3 regions of the Metabacillus sp. 84 genome follow, and region 3 is predicted to be linked to each of the others. Evidence: a T-box and tRNA genes for the amino acid it is inferred to sense, from the RefSeq annotation. Region 3 holds a T-box; the other regions hold tRNA genes.

Region 1 (5,810 bases), on a different contig from region 3:
ATTACCGCGTATTCCTGCCTGCTTCTTTTAAAATAGTCAAAGTGATCTTTAAATTGCCTGAATGAACCGAACTCGTCATACTCATCATGAAGATGTGGAGATGGAAAAAAGAACAAGCCATCACGCTTGCGGTTTAAGTCCCATTCCTTTCCTGATCCAAGATGATCCATAAGTGACCGGTACTGGTATTTAGGGAAGATAGCCACACTGTCCACTCCTGAATTCACCATATTGGATAGGACAAAATCGATTAATCTGTAGCGTCCTCCAAACGGAATAGCGGCCATAGACCGGTTTTGTATTAAATCATCAATATTCTGACTATGCGCCGTAGCATCTATTATTCCAAGCAGGGTATTGTTCATGCTTACCCACCTCTTCCTTTTGTAGTATGTGCCGTTTATTCAGTGACTTCCGCATCGCGGAGGGCCACTTGCTGCTGTCTGATATAGTCCGGAGTAACAAGGAGGACTTCATCGAGTTCTGTATTGGAGCGGATCATCGTACCATCTTCAATCGTCATGCCCTCAGGTACAATGGCATTCTCAATGTATACGTTGTCCCCAATAACCGCATCTGGCATAATAACACAATTCTTTAAAAATGAATCCTTTCCAACCGTTACACCCTGGAAAAGGACGGAATGCTGAATGGTTCCATATACTACGCATCCTTCATTGACAAGAGAATCTGTTACTTCAGCTTCTTCTGAAATGTATTGTGGCGGCTGGTTCGGATTAACTGAATAAATTCTCCAGTCCTGGCTGAACAGGTTAAGCTCGGAATCCTCTTTTAAAAGATCCATGTTTGCATCCCAAAGGCTTTTCACTGTACCTACGTCCTTCCAGTAGCCTTTAAACGGATAGGCAACAAGCTTCTTTTTCTCTTCAATAAGGAGGGGAATGACGTCTTTCCCAAAGTCATTGCTGGAATATGGATTTCTTTCATCCATCTCTAAATATTCTTGAAGGATAGACCATTTAAAAATATAGACGCCCATTGAAGCAAGATTATTTTTAGGATTTTGAGGCTTTTCATCAAAATCAACGACATCCAGCTGTTCATTTGTATTCATTATTCCAAAGCGGTTTGCTTCTTCCCAGGGAACCTCAATTACTGAAATGGAGACATCCGCGTTTCTTTCAATGTGGTAATCCAGCATTTCTGAATAATCCATCTTATAAATGTGATCTCCTGAAAGAATTAATACATATTCAGGATCATACTGCTCCAGATAGTTCAGATTCTGATATATAGCACTTGCAGTGCCCTTATACCATTTTACTTCGGAGGATTCAGCGTATGGCGGCAGTACTGTAACCCCTCCATTTTTTCGGTCTAAATCCCATGCACTTCCGATTCCAATATAAGAGTGAAGAACGAGCGGCTGATACTGGGTAAGTACCCCTACTGTGTCAATGCCGGAGTTCGTGCAGTTGCTGAGCGGAAAATCGATAATTCTGTATTTCCCTCCAAATGGTACAGCCGGCTTTGCCAGATTCTTTGTTAAAGAACTAAGACGGCTGCCCTTTCCCCCTGCCAGAAGCATTGCTACGCATTTCTTTTTCATTGTTGTTCTCCTTTCTCTTTTTAATGGCTCTCAACAAGCTAAAACCAAATGGCGGCACCGTCATTTTAATGCTGTACGGCTGGCCATGAAGTTCCTCAGCTTCGGCTTTCATTTCTTTTCCGTTTATTTGTCCGGATCCACCGAACGAAGGATCATCGCTGTTTAAGATTTCTACATATCTTGTATCAGCAGGCACCCCGATTTTGTAATCGTGGTACACATCGCTTCTGAAGTTGCAAACGGCAATCAGCAGTTCTCCATCCTTTAATCCTCTTCGTATAAATGAGTAGATGCTTTGACCCGCATTATCAGCATCAATCCATTCAAACCCTTCTGGAGAGTGATCCAATTCGTAAAGCGGCCGCTGCTTTTTGTAAATACTCATCATCTCTTTAAAATAGACCCTTGTTTTTCTATGAAGCTCATAATCTTCTAAAAACCAATCAAGCTCCTCCAAATCCTTCCATTCATCAAACTGACCGAATTCGGATCCCATGAAAAGAAGCTTCTTGCCTGGATGGGCGAGCATATATCCCATTAACAGCCTTAGCTGAGCAAACTTTTGCCAATAGTCCCCCGGCATCTTATTTAACAGCGATTTTTTGCCGTGTACCACTTCATCATGGGAGAAAGGAAGAATGAAATTTTCATTGAAGGCATACATAAGGGAAAACGTCATTTTGTGATGAATATCGCTGCGGGCATGCTGATCTGTCTCCATATACTCCAGGACGTCATTCATCCAGCCCATATTCCACTTGTATTGAAATCCAAGTCCTCCCTCGGAAACAGGTGCGGTTACCAAAGGCCAATCCGTAGAATCCTCCGCTATCATCAGTGCGTGAGGGTCGAATTCATGAACCTTTTCATTCAGCTTTTTTATAAAGCTTACCGCGTATGGATTCTCAGCATCTGAATCGGAATTTGGCCAGTACAGCATATTAGCTACGGCATCAACCCGGAAGCCGTCAATATGATATTTCTCCAGCCAGAACAAGGCGTTGGAGATTAGAAAGCTATGTACTTCCGGCTTGCCCAGATCAAAATTGGCTGTACCCCAAACTACATTTTCTCTGTCACTGTAATTGCTGTATTCGTAAACCGGCTCTCCATCAAACATATAAAGGCCGTGTGCATCCTTGCAAAAATGGCCGGGTACCCAGTCCATAATGACGCCCAAATCGTTTTGATGACATAGGTCAATCAGTTCCATAAACTCTTCAGGTTTGCCATACCTGCTGGTAGCTGCAAAGTACCCTGTTCCCTGGTACCCCCAGGACCTGTCAAAAGGATGTTCAATCACCGGCATTAATTCTATATGCGTGAAACCGTGTTCAATAACGTACGGTATCAATTCATCCGCAATTTCCTTATACGTATAAAAACTTCCATCGTCCTTCTTTTTCCATGATGCAAGATTTAGTTCATATATAAAAAACGGCTTTTGATAAACAGTCTTTGCCTTCTTTTTCTTTTGCCACTTCTGATCATTCCAGGTATAGCCGTCAATATTGGCGATTACCGAAGCAGTGTTCGGTTTTACTTCAGAATAAAAAGCAAAAGGGTCTGCCTTGAGCAGTCTTGATCCATTTCTGGTGATCAGCTCATATTTATACACATCACCTTGCTTTAAATCAGGGAAAAAACCAGACCATATTCCTTCTCTGCTCACCTTTTCAAGTGAATATCCGCTTCCCTTCCACTTATTAAAGTCTCCGGCTATCCTGACATCCTTCGCATGCGGCGCCCAAACAGTAAATTGGACTCCATTTACCCCGTTAATTGCTTTTAAATGGGCCCCGAATTGTTCATAGCTCTTAAACAGATTTCCTTCATGAAACAAATGAACTTCAAAATCTGTAGGACTGGCAATCATCCAGAATGAACCCTCCTTTGCTAATTAGAGTGTATCTCAATCTATATACCCCTATTTCTCTTTCTTAATTCACTAATAAGTGAAAAATCCCTTTTGTGCAAACGCTTTTATATTTTGACATAATCCTACAAACTCCATGTACTCTCATTATAAACATTATTTTTCAAAACAATTGCTGGAAAAGAATAGAAAAAATAGAAAGAAAGTTCGCGAATAATAAAGTCTCTTTTATAACGCACAGTTATAAGTATTATTTTACAAACATATGAAAGTGCAAATAATGTCGAAGAATATCGTATTTTTTTCCAGTCTCCGATGAGAAATCAGCTGATATCGCAGAGCAAACAGAGAAGGATAGTCAAAAATTCGTTGCAACTTTATGAAATTTGTATTATAGTTCTAAAAACTAGTTACCGGGCTAAGGGGTGATCTGATGCTAAAGTTAGTGGAGCCTGACGAGAGGTATAGAGAAGAATATATGGATTTCTACAGGGATTGGATTCACTCCGGTGAAAAAGTTGTCCCATGGGTCGTTTCTGAAGACCCTTCTGATTTTTTTGATTATATACAAGAATTAAAGGCACAGAAACTGGAAGAAAACGCCCCGGAAAATTTTGTTCCTCACTCCACCTATTGGCTGCTGACCGAATCAGGGAAACTGGTTGGAGCTGCAAATGTAAGGCACAGGCTAAATGAGTATTTAAGGATACGCGGGGGCCATATTGGCTATGGAATCAGGCCATCAGAAAGAAAAAAAGGATATGCAACTGCCATTCTGTCGATGACTTTGGAGAGGATCAAAAAGCTGGGGTTATCCGAAGTGTTGGTTACGTGCGATAAGGACAACATCGCTTCGGAAAAAACAATTCTAAAGAACGGTGGAGTCTTCGAAGCAGAGTTCATAGAAGAGGACGGTAATGCAATAAAGCGCTTCTGGATCCAAAATAAATAAAAAACGCTGCGATTGCAGCGTTTTTTATTTATGACCCGTACGGGATTCGAACCCGTGTTACCGCCGTGAAAGGGCGGTGTCTTAACCGCTTGACCAACGGGCCGTATTAATAATAGATGGCGGAGAAGGAGGGATTTGAACCCTCGCGCCGCTTACACGACCTACACCCTTAGCAGGGGCGCCTCTTCAGCCACTTGAGTACTTCCCCGCAAATATAGAGAGGATCTGTGAAAAAAATCCACAAACCTGACTGATGCCTATAAGTATGATGGCTCCGCAGGCAGGACTCGAACCTGCGACCGATCGGTTAACAGCCGATAGCTCTACCACTGAGCTACTGCGGAACAAAATAAATGGGCCTGAATGGACTCGAACCATCGACCTCACGCTTATCAGGCGTGCGCTCTAACCAGCTGAGCTACAGGCCCATATTCAATGGAATTGGAATTGGAGCGGGTGATGGGAATCGAACCCACTACATCAGCTTGGAAGGCTGAGGTTTTACCAGTAAACTACACCCGCATTCTATGGGGCGACTGATGGGAATCGAACCCACGAATGTCGGAACCACAATCCGATGCGTTAACCACTTCGCCACAATCGCCATAAAAAAATGGTGGCTCGGGACGGAATCGAACCGCCGACACATGGATTTTCAGTCCATTGCTCTACCGACTGAGCTACCGAGCCATCTAGCTTCGGCTTTCACTAAGCTTAAATCTCATCGTCAGCTCCCCCGTTCCCATCCACTCGTATCTAGATACGGAGCGGTGTTCACTAGGTCGCTTCCCTGAATTTCTTGCTTATTAAAACCCTCTAGCATTTAATATAGATTATCTTATGTATCAAGAAAACGTAAATGGCGGTCCGGACGGGACTCGAACCCGCGACCTCCTGCGTGACAGGCAGGCATTCTAACCAACTGAACTACCGGACCATTTTGGTTGCGGGGACAGGATTTGAACCTGCGACCTTCGGGTTATGAGCCCGACGAGCTACCAGACTGCTCCACCCCGCGATAATAAAAAGTATTAAGTTTAGCTATGCTCATTGTTTGTAGACTGTCCTCGCCTCAGGAAGCAAAATCAAGCAGTGTCTCGGCGAGTACAACTCGAAGCTTATTCGTGGAAGCAGCGCTCGTTGCTCCACCCCGCGATAATAAAAAGTATTAAGTTTAGCTATGCTCATTGCCTGCAGAAAATGGAGGAGGAAGAGGGATTCGAACCCCCGCGGGGTTTGACCCCCCTGTCGGTTTTCAAGACCGATCCCTTCAGCCAGACTTGGGTATTCCTCCGTGCAAGGGAAATGGTGGACCTTGTAGGACTCGAACCTACGACCGGACGGTTATGAGCCGTCTGCTCTAACCAGCTGAGCTAAAGGTCCCTGTATGGTAGCGGCGGAGGGGATCGAAC
Region 2 (5,810 bases), on a different contig from region 3:
AGCTGGTGTCGCCGAAGTTCGCTTTATAGCCGATCTGCAGCAGTCTGGTTTTATCCGACAGCGCTACAATTACCTTCGTCTTAATAGACTTATAGGCAGGTGCTACTAATTTCACATCCTTTTGCAGTTGAAGTTCTAAAGTATTTCCTGTGATCTCTGTTTTTTTAACTCATCGATCGTGTTTTGCTGCATATTGCCGCTGACTTCCACATAGTTGGTGTCATTGGGGCTGGCGATGAACTCCATGTTCACGTCATATTCGCTCTCGATGGTGAGCGCACTCAATTTGTCCTGTGTAAACTTCCATTTTTGCTCGTGCGCGGCCAACTTGTCGACATAATTTAGCGGCTGACAAGCCGTTCCAGCGAAGCTCAAGACAATCAGTGCGATCCCCAGCAGGCACCTCTTTTTATTGCTCAAGAAAAACTCTCTCCTTTAAAATCACTTTCTATAGTCTGTTTAGTGAATAACTAATTTAAATATTGGTTAACCAATCAGTTTTTAGGGATAAATAGATAGTCAATCCTTCTGTTCATAAAGAGTGTAAGAAAGCCTTACACTCTATCTGGATTAAAATGAGCTTTCTTTATCAAACAAATTTATTTAATCATTTTCAAAATGTTTTCCTTTACCTTTTCACTGTAATCTTTAAATCCTAAATCATTTTCATTTCGAGGCAAGGACACGGCTAATGAAATAGCCCCCCTGATCATCATCCCAACTGCCCTGCTATCAAAATCACTAAATTCATTTGATTTTTTTCCTTCAGAAAGGATCTCCTCTAACCAAACTTGCACTTCTTCCTCTGGATTCATTTCCATCCGAAAATATGGGACATTGTCCGGTGTGCGTACATTAAAAACGATCTCAAATAATGCAGTGATATTTCCGCGGTATTTATCCCGGTACTCTATGCCCGCTTCTACAAACGCCATTAATTTCCCCAAATACGTTTGTTCATTTTCTACTCTTCCCTTAATAAAAGCTTTCTCATCTTCAACCAAATAGACGAGGATATTGTTCATTAAATCCTCTTTACCTGAGAAATGATATGAAATCAGTCCTGTACTGGTCTTTGCTTTACTGGCTATTTTAGAGAGGCTTGTGTTTACATAACCACTATCTCTCAATACCTCTATAGCAGCTTTAATAATTTGCTCTTTGCGCGCATCAGCTATTAAATACTGTTTGTTTTTCATCCATTCTCCGCCTTAGTGAATTTGATTGCTTATTTTTTATCTTGATTGACTGTTCAGTTTTTATTTTAAACGCACCTGATACTCCTGTCAAGATTACAACAGGGTCAGCTTGTTCGGAAATAAAAAAGTACCAAAGCTTATAGAAGCCCTGGTACTTAGTGTTTTGATAAAATTTTAACACGTTTATGATGCGGCCGAGAAGAGTCGAACTTCCACGGGGTTGCCCCCACTAGGCCCTCAACCTAGCGCGTCTGCCATTCCGCCACGACCGCTTGAATTAGTAAGAGTAAAATGCGGGTGAAGGGAGTCGAACCCCCACGCCCGAAGGCGCCAGATCCTAAGTCTGGTGCGTCTGCCAATTCCGCCACACCCGCGTATAAAAATAAAATGGTGAGCCATGAAGGACTCGAACCTTCGACCCTCTGATTAAAAGTCAGATGCTCTACCGACTGAGCTAATGGCTCGGATGGCTGGGCTAGCTGGATTCGAACCAACGCATGACGGAGTCAAAGTCCGTTGCCTTACCGCTTGGCTATAGCCCATTGCTTATAGATGGCTCAGGCTGAGAACAATGCCTCAATTTCCCGGCCGGCTTTGAAAAATAGCTGCCATAAAATAAAAAATGACCCGTACGGGATTCGAACCCGTGTTACCGCCGTGAAAGGGCGGTGTCTTAACCGCTTGACCAACGGGCCGTATTAATAATAGATGGCGGAGAAGGAGGGATTTGAACCCTCGCGCCGCTTACGCGACCTACACCCTTAGCAGGGGCGCCTCTTCAGCCACTTGAGTACTTCCCCATCCGTGTGCTGACTGAAATAATATGGCTCCGCAGGCAGGACTCGAACCTGCGACCGATCGGTTAACAGCCGATAGCTCTACCACTGAGCTACTGCGGAATAATAAACAGCAGACTTCTTTGATTATAGACAAATTATGACTAAAAGTCAATGCTCGTAAGAAAATTACTTTTAAATGAAGCTCGTCTTCCCCGACGGCTTTTATAATTTATCATATAACCCCGCTTCCAGTCAACCTTTAAATCATGTGTCTGATTGGACCGCCGCATTTCCCGCAAACATACTTTCGCGTATCCATTCTCCTTTTTCGCTCATAGCGCTGGAGACAGGAATTGCATTTATATAAATGGATGGTTTTCACCGCTTTTGCAGCTTGAATAGGGGTACAAAATCTCGGAGCTCCAACTTCTGCGAGCAGGTGTCTGAAGTCTCTATCCCGATGGCGGTACCCTTTTCCTTCAAGATGAAGGTGGTAATGGCACAGCTCATGTTTAATGATCCCCTCGAGCTCTTCTTCGCCATGCTCAATAAGTTGCTTCGGGTTGATCTCTATGTCATGGGAGGAGAGCATATATCTTCCCCCGGTTGAACGCAGTCTGTTATTGAAGACAGCTTTATGGGTAAATGGTTTATTAAAACAGCTGGAAGAGATTTCTTCCACTAACGCCTGAAGCTTTTGCTGATCCATTGATAACACCTTTCTATTACCGGTCTTGGGCTAAGAACAGGACATTTCCTCCATGCATACACTAGCTAATACCCATACTCCATTATAACGATTAAGGAGGTATGAGCAATGCCGTCCTGGCTTAAAAATCAGATGATGAGAGCCTTTTATGAAAAAAATCATTACCAGATCAAGCTCCTGAATCAATGCTGGTATTTTTACAGAAAAAAACACTGCTGAAAGGAAGCAGTGTTGGCCTTGCGATAAAAATAAGGTGATCGGCCAAAAATCGCCGGCTGAAAGTGGCTGGTCATCCAGCCGGGAAAAGTTTTTCGGGTGGGAACCTCGACTGTTTGGCTGGCAGAGTACTTGGGTCATATGGAAGAGCCCTTTAGCGACGAACCGTGCAGGTGTTCTTGTTCCGGGTACAATTGATGCCGACGAAAATCATGCACTCTATTTGCTATTGACCGGAGAGCATCGTCAGTGAAACCCTGCCCTTTTGAACATCCACCGAGTCCACCCATACAGTTACGACATCGCCAACGCTTACCACATCCAGCGGATGCTTTACATATTGCCGGCTAAGCTTCGAAATATGGACCAATCCGTCCTGTTTTACCCCAATATCGATAAATGCGCCGAAATCCACGACATTTCTAACAGTACCCTGGAGCTCCAGCCCTTTGCTCAAATCTTCAAGCTTTAAAACGTTCTTCTTCAGCAATGGTTTTGCCGCCTCATCCCTCGGGTCACGGCCGGGCTGAATTAAAGCGTCACATATATCTTTAAGAGTAAGCTCGCCTATTCCAAATTCTGCTGCCGTCTCCTTAAGATTCAAACCTTGTATTTGTTCTTTTAGATTTGCGCTTCCCAAATCTTCAGCGGAAGCACCGAGGCGCTTAAGCAGGCCTGATACTTCTTTATAGCTCTCCGGATGAATGGACGTGCGGTCCAAAGGCTGGTCTCCGTCTATAATTCTCAGGAACCCTACCGCCTGTTCGTATGTTTTCGCTCCCAGTCGGGGAATTCCTTTCAGCTGGGTCCTGTTTGTAATTTTTCCAAGCTCTTCTCTTTTCTTCACAATGTTCTGTGCCACTGTTTTTGACAGCCCTGATACATATTGAAGAAGAGCAGGGGATGCGGTGTTTACGTTGACACCTACTCTGTTAACTACAGTTTCCACGACAAATGTAAGGGAGTCATTCAGGTTTTTCTGACTGACATCATGCTGGTATTGACCGACTCCAACAGACTTTGGATCGATTTTCACCAGCTCTGCAAGGGGATCCTGGAGCCTTCGGGCTATTGATACAGCACTTCTTTCTTCTACTTTTAAATCAGGGAATTCTTCTCTTGCTAAATCAGATGCGGAATAAACACTTGCTCCTGCCTCATTGACAATCAGATAGGCAACGTCTTTGCCGGACTGTTCAATCGCATCTGCCACAAGCTGTTCGCTTTCTCTTGAAGCTGTTCCATTTCCTACAGCTATCACTTCAACGTTATGGGCATCGATTAATTTAAGTATGGCTTTGAGCGCTTCCTCCCGCTTATTCACTGGTGCATGAGGATAGATGACGCCAATATGCTCCACTTTACCGGTCTCTGTAACTACGGCCAGCTTGCAGCCAGTACGATAAGCGGGATCCAGCCCAAGTACGACTCTCCCTTTTAAAGGCGGCTGCAAAAGGAGATTTCGTAAGTTTTCTGAAAAAATGTGGATAGCCTGTGCGTCCGCTTTTTCGGTCAGCTCTTTTCTGATTTCTCTTTCCACGGATGGTTCGATCAGGCGCTTATATGCATCCTCTATCGCTTCTTCCATGAGCTGTTTAACAGAGGTTTGTTTAGATCCGAGCTGTTTTTTGAATAAGTAGGAAAGGATTTGGTCGGCTGGCGGATTGACCACTACTCTTAGTATCCCTTCTTTTTCCCCGCGGTTCATGGCTAATACCCGATGCGGTGCAGCCTTATGTACAGGTTCCTCGTACTCATAATACATTTCGTATACATTTTTTTCGTCTTTCGCCGGGTCTTTAGCAGATGTAGCAAGGATGCCCTTTTTTAAGGTTTGCTCCCGGATCCAATTTCGGTAAACCGGTTCATCTGCAACCTTTTCCGCTACAATATCCTTCGCACCTTCTAAGGCAGCTTCAGCTGTTTCAACTTCTTTATCAGGATTAATAAAGCTTTTCGCCTTTTCCAGCGGCTCTTCAGAGGCTGGAAGCTGGATTAGCCATTCAGCCAGCGGTTCCAGCCCCTTTTCCTTTGCAACTGTGGCCTTTGTGCGCCGTTTTTGCTTAAAAGGCCGGTACAGATCTTCCACTTGCTGAAGCTTGACTGCGGACGAGATTTCGCTCTTCAATTCACCAGTGAGCTTTCCCTGCTCCTCGATTAGCCGGATTACCTCTTCCTTACGGTTTTCGAGGTTCAGCATGTATTGCCATGACTCAGATATGTCGCGGATTTGCACTTCATCAAGCGCACCCGTTTTTTCTTTCCGGTAGCGTGCTATAAAAGGAACTGTATTCCCTTCCTCCAACAAATCAATCACACTTTTCACTTGTTTATAAGGGATTCCCAAATTTTCATTTAATACTTTCAGTAAACGTTCCTGATTTTCCAGTTCCATAATACATCCTCCGATAACTGAGATGGTTCTATCATATCAAAAATAGCAGGGACTTAAGCAATTGCAAAATAAATAGCCGGTAAATTTTTTAAGCTCGTTAAAAAATTTGACCGGCTATATAAGTGAGATCATCATCGCGATCTTCCGTATGGGACATTAACGCTTCAGAAATGTCTTCTACCGTCGCATAGTCACGCAGAAGTGACTTTATGGCAGATACCTTTAAGCCATCTGAATGGACAATGAATTTTGCACCTGGCTGATATTGGTAGGAGTTTACTTTAAATTTTTGAGGTTTGCCGGACATGTAACCGAGGACGGGCAGTGGATAGACGAAGTCTCCTGCAGGATTGTACATGACAAAACGTATATTGCCAATCGATCCATAAGCTAGCCGCTGATCGGAAAACGTCATTTTAAATATGGATACCGTAGCGCCCCGCTTCGTTTTCAGTTCCTCATTGCAGCGGATTAGCAGCTGGTTTATGTCTTCTTCATGGTATCTTTCCACT
Region 3 (5,810 bases):
AGTCGAAAAGCTTGTGGAAGCAGGTGTTGACGTTATTGTGCTCGATACCGCGCATGGCCATTCAAAAGGTGTGCTTGATGCGGTAAGAAAAATCAGAGAAACCTATCCGGAACTTAATATCATCGCCGGAAACGTAGCAACCCCTGAAGCGACGAAGGATTTGATTGAAGCGGGAGCAAACGTTGTGAAAGTCGGAATTGGTCCGGGATCTATCTGTACGACGCGGGTTGTGGCAGGGGTAGGCGTTCCGCAAATCACGGCTGTCTATGATTGTGCTACTGAGGCCCGCAATCACGGCGCAACCATCATCGCAGACGGCGGCATTAAATACTCCGGAGATATTGTGAAGGCACTTGCTGCCGGCGGCCATGCGGTTATGCTTGGAAGCTTGCTTGCCGGCACGTCGGAAAGCCCAGGGGAAACGGAAATCTTCCAGGGAAGACGGTTCAAGGTATACCGAGGGATGGGTTCTGTCGGAGCGATGGAAAAAGGAAGCAAGGACCGTTATTTCCAGGAGGACAACAAAAAATTCGTTCCTGAAGGAATTGAAGGGCGCATCGCTTATAAGGGTCCTTTGGCGGAAACGATTTATCAGCTGACAGGCGGTCTACGGTCCGGAATGGGGTATTGCGGAACGAAAAACCTGCATGAACTTCGCGAAAATTCGAAGTTTATCCGCATGACCGGAGCAGGGCTGATTGAGAGCCATCCGCACGATGTGAACATTACGAAGGAATCTCCAAATTACTCCCGGTAACTGCAAAAATGGACAAAATCCAAACATTTAGACAGAGTCTCGTTCTCTGTCTATTTTTTTTATATTTGCTGTGATAGAATTAAATTTGTGTTTCTATTCTTGCAAAAATTTTGCGAAGGTCCGCCTTACCGGGAACGGAAATTTCGTATACTATACTATCCCCTTTACAGCTTTTTTTCCCATAGTCAAACCTATTAAATAGATTAGCAAATGAACTTAACTTGGAGGTAAGTAAACAGCATGAATCAAAAACGTATTTTGGCAGTGTTTATGGCGGCCATCCTGTTTGTGAGCGCCCTTGCTCCGATGAAACAGGCAGCCGCTGCGTCCGACCCGATCAGCATCAATGCAAAGGCATCCATTTTGGTTGAAGCATCCTCTGGAAAAATCCTCTACGGAAATAACATAGATGAGTCGCTCCCAATTGCCAGCATGGCAAAAATAATGACAGAGTATCTTGTTCTTGAGGCGATTGACGAAGGAAAAATTACATGGGAGCAAACGTATACGCCTAACGACTATACATACAGCATCTCTCAAATCCGCGAACTTTCCAACGTCCCGCTCCGAAGGGATGGAAGCTATACAGTTAAAGAGCTTTATGAAGCGATGGCAATCTATTCTGCCAATGGCGCTGCGATTGCTCTTGCAGAGGTCGTTGCAGGATCTGAAGCCAACTTTGTTAAAAAGATGAACGATAAAGCAAAAGAACTGGGACTGAAGGAATACGATTTTGTAAATGCAACAGGTCTTGAAAATAAAGATTTAAATGGCAATCATCCGGAGGGCACGACAGAGGATGATGAGAACAAAGTGTCAGCACGTGACATGGCAAAGCTCGCTTCCCGTTTGATTCAGGATTACCCGGAGATATTAGAAACAGCAAGCATTCCAAGGAAAACATTCAAAGAAGGCACAGAGATGCCGAACTACAACTGGATGCTCAAAGGACTGATTTATGAGTATGAGGGAGTAGACGGATTAAAAACAGGGTCTACAAACTCTGCCGGTTCATCCTTTACGGCTACTGCCGAAAAAAACGGCATGCGTGTGATAACGGTCGTGATGGATGCTTCGGATGGTTCTGGAGACTTAAAATCACCTCGTTTCAAGGAAACAAAGAAATTGCTTGATTTTGCCTTCAATAACTACTCAGTTGAAGAGCTGTATCCTGCCGGTCATCAGCTTAAGGATCAATCTTCTGTTCCGGTTGTAAGCGGGAAGGAAAAAGAAGTTCAGATCCAGACAGACAAGCCTCTAAAAGTGGCTGTTAAAAATGGGGAAAAAGAAAACTATAAAGCGAAATATGTAATTGATAAAAAGAAGCTGAACGAAAACGGCGAGCTGACTGCTCCTTTTAAGGAAAAAGAAGCGGTCGGAAAAATGGTCGTTGATTACAGCGGCGAGGAAAAAGATTACGGATTCCTTTCAGGTGAAATTGGGGGAGAAGTAAACGTGATCACAAAAGAAGGCGTAGAGAAAGCCAACTGGTTTGTCCTTACAATGAGAGGCATAGGCGGATTTTTCGCCGGACTTTGGAATAGTGTAGTACAAACCGTCGGCGGCTGGTTCTCATAAAACGAAGGCACCTTACCAGGTGCCTTTTCCTATCCTTACCTTGAACTTTTAGAATATTGAATATAGAACTGTATAATAGTATAGGATTATTTGGGGTTATGATATAAAATAGAGGATATGAATTCAAAAACTATAATGTTGAGTATAGAGGGGGATTTACAATGAATACAGGCACAGATCGAGTAAAGCGCGGCATGGCAGAAATGCAAAAAGGCGGCGTTATTATGGATGTTGTAAATGCAGAGCAAGCAAAAATCGCGGAGGAAGCCGGCGCCGTAGCTGTTATGGCTCTTGAGCGGGTACCGGCGGATATCCGTGCAGCAGGCGGAGTGGCAAGAATGGCGGATCCTACGATTGTAGAGGAAGTCATGAAGGCTGTATCAGTTCCGGTTATGGCGAAAGCCCGAATCGGACATATCGTTGAGGCACGTGTACTTGAAGCGATGGGTGTAGACTACATTGATGAAAGTGAAGTTCTGACTCCGGCTGATGAGGAATTCCATTTAAATAAACGTGATTATACGGTTCCGTTCGTTTGCGGCTGCCGTGATCTTGGCGAAGCAGCACGCCGCATCGGCGAAGGAGCTTCCATGCTTCGTACGAAGGGTGAGCCTGGAACCGGAAACATCGTAGAGGCTGTTCGCCATATCCGTAAAGTGAATGCCCAGATCCGCAAGGTTGCCGGCATGAACGAGGACGAGCTGATGACTGAGGCGAAGCTGCTAGGTGCACCGTACGAGCTTCTTCTTCAAATTAAAAAAGAAGGCCGCCTTCCGGTTGTTAACTTTGCAGCAGGCGGTATCGCGACACCTGCCGATGCAGCTCTAATGATGCAGCTTGGCTCGGATGGCGTATTCGTTGGATCTGGTATTTTCAAATCCGACAACCCGGCCAAATTCGCGCGTGCTATTGTTGAAGCAACCACTCACTATGAGGACTACGAATTAATCGCCAGCCTCTCAAAAGGTCTTGGTACAGCCATGAAGGGGATTGAAATTTCAACTCTTCTTCCTGAAAACCGTATGCAGGAGCGCGGCTGGTAAAAAGGAGTTTTGGACAATGTATACAATTGGAGTTTTAGCTCTTCAGGGGGCTTTCCGAGAGCATATCCGCTCGATTGAAGCAAGCGGAGCCGCTGCCGTTACGGTAAAGCGTCCTGAACAGCTGAAAGAAATGGATGGCTTAATCATCCCGGGCGGAGAAAGTACGGCTATACGCCGTCTGATTGATAAATACGGCTTCATGGAACCGCTGCGTGAATTCGCGGCCCATAAACCGGTTTTTGGTACATGTGCGGGACTGATCATCCTCGCATCCGATATCGTCGGGTATGAGGAAGGGCATCTTGGCGTCATGGACATTAAAGTCGAACGCAATTCCTTTGGACGCCAGCGTGAAAGCTTTGAAGCGGATCTGAACATTACGGGTGTTGGCGAAAATTTTACCGGTGTATTTATCCGCGCCCCTCATATTGTAGAAGTAGGGGAGGATGTCGAAGTCCTTTCTAAACACAATGGACGGATTGTAGCAGCAAGACAGGATCACCTGCTTGGCTGCTCCTTCCATCCTGAATTAACTGATGATCATAGGATGACCGGTCTCTTTTTATCGATGGTGAAGGAATCAAAAGAAAAAGCATCTGCATAAAAAGGTTGAAACTGGTTCAGACTTGTAGTAAATTATGTACTATCAAAAGAAACGTTAAAGCATTGACAGGAAGCAGTAGCAAATTTTCCTTCTTAAAGAGAGCCGGTGGTTGGTGTGAACCGGTGCTGGAAGTTTGTGAATCCATCCTTGAGTGAAGCATTGAAATGCTTCCGGTCATGGCCGTTATCATGCAGAGCTGGAAGACTTCGGTCTTCAATTAGGGTGGCATCGCGGGTTAACTCCCGTCCCTTTATATAAGGGACGGGAGTTTTTTGTTTTTTTAGCTCTGCAAAATTTGGCTGCTGATTATTATTCAAGGGCGGTGAGCCTCCTCCTGGCTTCGCCGCTGCGGGATCTCACCTGTCCCGTTGTTCTTAGCTCGGGTCTAACGTCTTCCGCTCCTATCAGCAAGTGTGAAATCAACACGATGCTTTGACAAAGCCATTTTTAAAGGTTATTCAAACTCAATACCGGGTTCTAACAAAATCAACTTTGACAAGGGAGAGATTGCTGTGCTGGACATTAAGTATTTGCGTCAAAATTTCGAAGAAGTAAAACAAAAGCTTTCTTATCGGGGAGAAGATCTGACGGACTTTGAAAAATTCGAAGAGCTGGATACGAAAAGACGACAGTTGATTGCTGCAACCGAGGAGCTAAAGAGCAAGCGGAATGAAGTATCCGGCCAGATTGCTGCTTTAAAGAAAGAGAAAAAGGATGCGGAGGATCTCATTAAGGAAATGCGTCAGGTCGGAGACCGCATTAAAGAGATTGACGAAGAGCTGCGCGGAGTGGAAGAGACGCTTGAGAGGCTCCTTTTATCCATCCCGAACATTCCGCATGAAAGTGTTCCTCAAGGGGATTCTGAGGATGATAACATCGAGGTCCGCACATGGGGTGAGATTCGCGATTTTGGGTTTGAAGCAAAGGCGCATTGGGATCTGGCAAGTCATCTGGACATTTTAGACTTTGAGAGAGCCGCAAAAGTAACCGGGAGCCGCTTCGTTTTTTATAAAGGGCTTGGCGCCCGCCTCGAGCGCGCGCTTTTGAACTTCATGATGGATCTTCATAATGATGAGCACGGCTATACGGAAGTGCTGCCTCCATACATGGTCAACCGGGCAAGTATGACAGGGACCGGCCAGCTTCCGAAATTTGAGGAAGATGCTTTTAAAATCCGTGAGGAGGACTATTTCCTCGTGCCGACAGCAGAAGTACCAGTAACCAATATGCACCGGGATGAAATTCTGGATGCTTCCCAGCTGCCGATCAGCTATACGGCATTCAGTGCCTGCTTCCGCTCCGAAGCCGGTTCTGCCGGGAGAGATACAAGGGGACTGATTCGCCAGCATCAGTTTAATAAAGTGGAGCTTGTGAGATTTGTGAAGCCTGAAAACTCCTATGAAGAGCTCGAGAACCTGACAGGACATGCCGAGAAGGTCCTGCAGCTTCTTAACCTACCTTATCGTGTTATGAGCATGTGTACAGCTGATTTAGGATTCACCGCAGCAAAGAAATATGACTTGGAGGTATGGATCCCAAGCAACGGATCTTACCGTGAAATTTCTTCCTGTTCAAATTTCGAAGCGTTTCAGGCCCGCCGTGCCAATATCCGTTTCCGTCCAGAGCCAAAAGCGAAACCGGAGCCGGTTCATACATTAAATGGATCTGGTTTAGCGCTCGGAAGAACGGTAGCGGCGATCCTGGAGAATTACCAGCAGGAGGACGGAAGTGTGATCATTCCTGCAGTTCTCCGTCCGTACATGGGAAATAAAGAGGTCATTAAGCCAGCTGCTCATTCATAATTCATTTCAAAAATTGTGTTGACAAG

What was found. The T-box of region 3 lies ahead of serS (serine--tRNA ligase). A T-box ahead of a tRNA ligase gene usually reads a tRNA of that ligase, here a tRNA-Ser.
Region 1: it has a tRNA-Ser gene. The T-box ahead of serS (serine--tRNA ligase) is inferred to sense a tRNA for this amino acid. The anticodon was not compared.
Region 2: it has a tRNA-Ser gene. The T-box ahead of serS (serine--tRNA ligase) is inferred to sense a tRNA for this amino acid. The anticodon was not compared.

The regions. Positions count from the first base shown of each region.
Region 1 covers NZ_JBNILN010000002.1:1,713-7,522, reverse strand. Annotated here, with positions in the region: gene ACQCV8_RS04595 (sugar phosphate nucleotidyltransferase) at 1-365, opposite strand, end outside; gene ACQCV8_RS04590 (glucose-1-phosphate adenylyltransferase) at 401-1,570, opposite strand; gene glgB (1,4-alpha-glucan branching enzyme) at 1,515-3,446, opposite strand; gene ACQCV8_RS04580 (GNAT family N-acetyltransferase) at 3,880-4,398, shown strand; tRNA gene ACQCV8_RS04575 (tRNA-Glu) at 4,430-4,501, opposite strand; tRNA gene ACQCV8_RS04570 (tRNA-Ser) at 4,516-4,606, opposite strand; tRNA gene ACQCV8_RS04565 (tRNA-Asn) at 4,668-4,742, opposite strand; tRNA gene ACQCV8_RS04560 (tRNA-Ile) at 4,753-4,826, opposite strand; tRNA gene ACQCV8_RS04555 (tRNA-Gly) at 4,847-4,920, opposite strand; tRNA gene ACQCV8_RS04550 (tRNA-His) at 4,927-5,002, opposite strand; tRNA gene ACQCV8_RS04545 (tRNA-Phe) at 5,013-5,088, opposite strand; tRNA gene ACQCV8_RS04540 (tRNA-Asp) at 5,259-5,335, opposite strand; tRNA gene ACQCV8_RS04535 (tRNA-Met) at 5,340-5,416, opposite strand; tRNA gene ACQCV8_RS04530 (tRNA-Ser) at 5,600-5,692, opposite strand; tRNA gene ACQCV8_RS04525 (tRNA-Ile) at 5,705-5,781, opposite strand; tRNA gene ACQCV8_RS04520 (tRNA-Met) at 5,787-5,810, opposite strand, start outside.
Region 2 covers NZ_JBNILN010000008.1:3,130-8,939, forward strand. Annotated here, with positions in the region: gene ACQCV8_RS13960 (DUF4097 family beta strand repeat-containing protein) at 1-115, opposite strand, end outside; gene ACQCV8_RS13965 (hypothetical protein) at 136-420, opposite strand; gene ACQCV8_RS13970 (TetR/AcrR family transcriptional regulator) at 600-1,199, opposite strand; tRNA gene ACQCV8_RS13975 (tRNA-Leu) at 1,389-1,471, opposite strand; tRNA gene ACQCV8_RS13980 (tRNA-Leu) at 1,492-1,573, opposite strand; tRNA gene ACQCV8_RS13985 (tRNA-Lys) at 1,588-1,663, opposite strand; tRNA gene ACQCV8_RS13990 (tRNA-Gln) at 1,667-1,741, opposite strand; tRNA gene ACQCV8_RS13995 (tRNA-Glu) at 1,823-1,894, opposite strand; tRNA gene ACQCV8_RS14000 (tRNA-Ser) at 1,909-1,999, opposite strand; tRNA gene ACQCV8_RS14005 (tRNA-Asn) at 2,024-2,098, opposite strand; gene ACQCV8_RS14010 (SprT family protein) at 2,238-2,687, opposite strand; gene cmpA (cortex morphogenetic protein CmpA) at 2,796-2,906, shown strand; gene ACQCV8_RS14020 (Tex family protein) at 3,130-5,292, opposite strand; gene ACQCV8_RS14025 (PP2C family serine/threonine-protein phosphatase) at 5,396-5,810, opposite strand, start outside.
Region 3 covers NZ_JBNILN010000023.1:1,794-7,603, forward strand. Annotated here, with positions in the region: gene guaB (inosine 5'-monophosphate dehydrogenase) at 1-757, shown strand, start outside; gene ACQCV8_RS19820 (serine hydrolase) at 998-2,335, shown strand; gene pdxS (pyridoxal 5'-phosphate synthase subunit PdxS) at 2,497-3,378, shown strand; gene pdxT (pyridoxal 5'-phosphate synthase glutaminase subunit PdxT) at 3,395-3,982, shown strand; T-box leader at 4,036-4,235, shown strand; gene serS (serine--tRNA ligase) at 4,495-5,784, shown strand.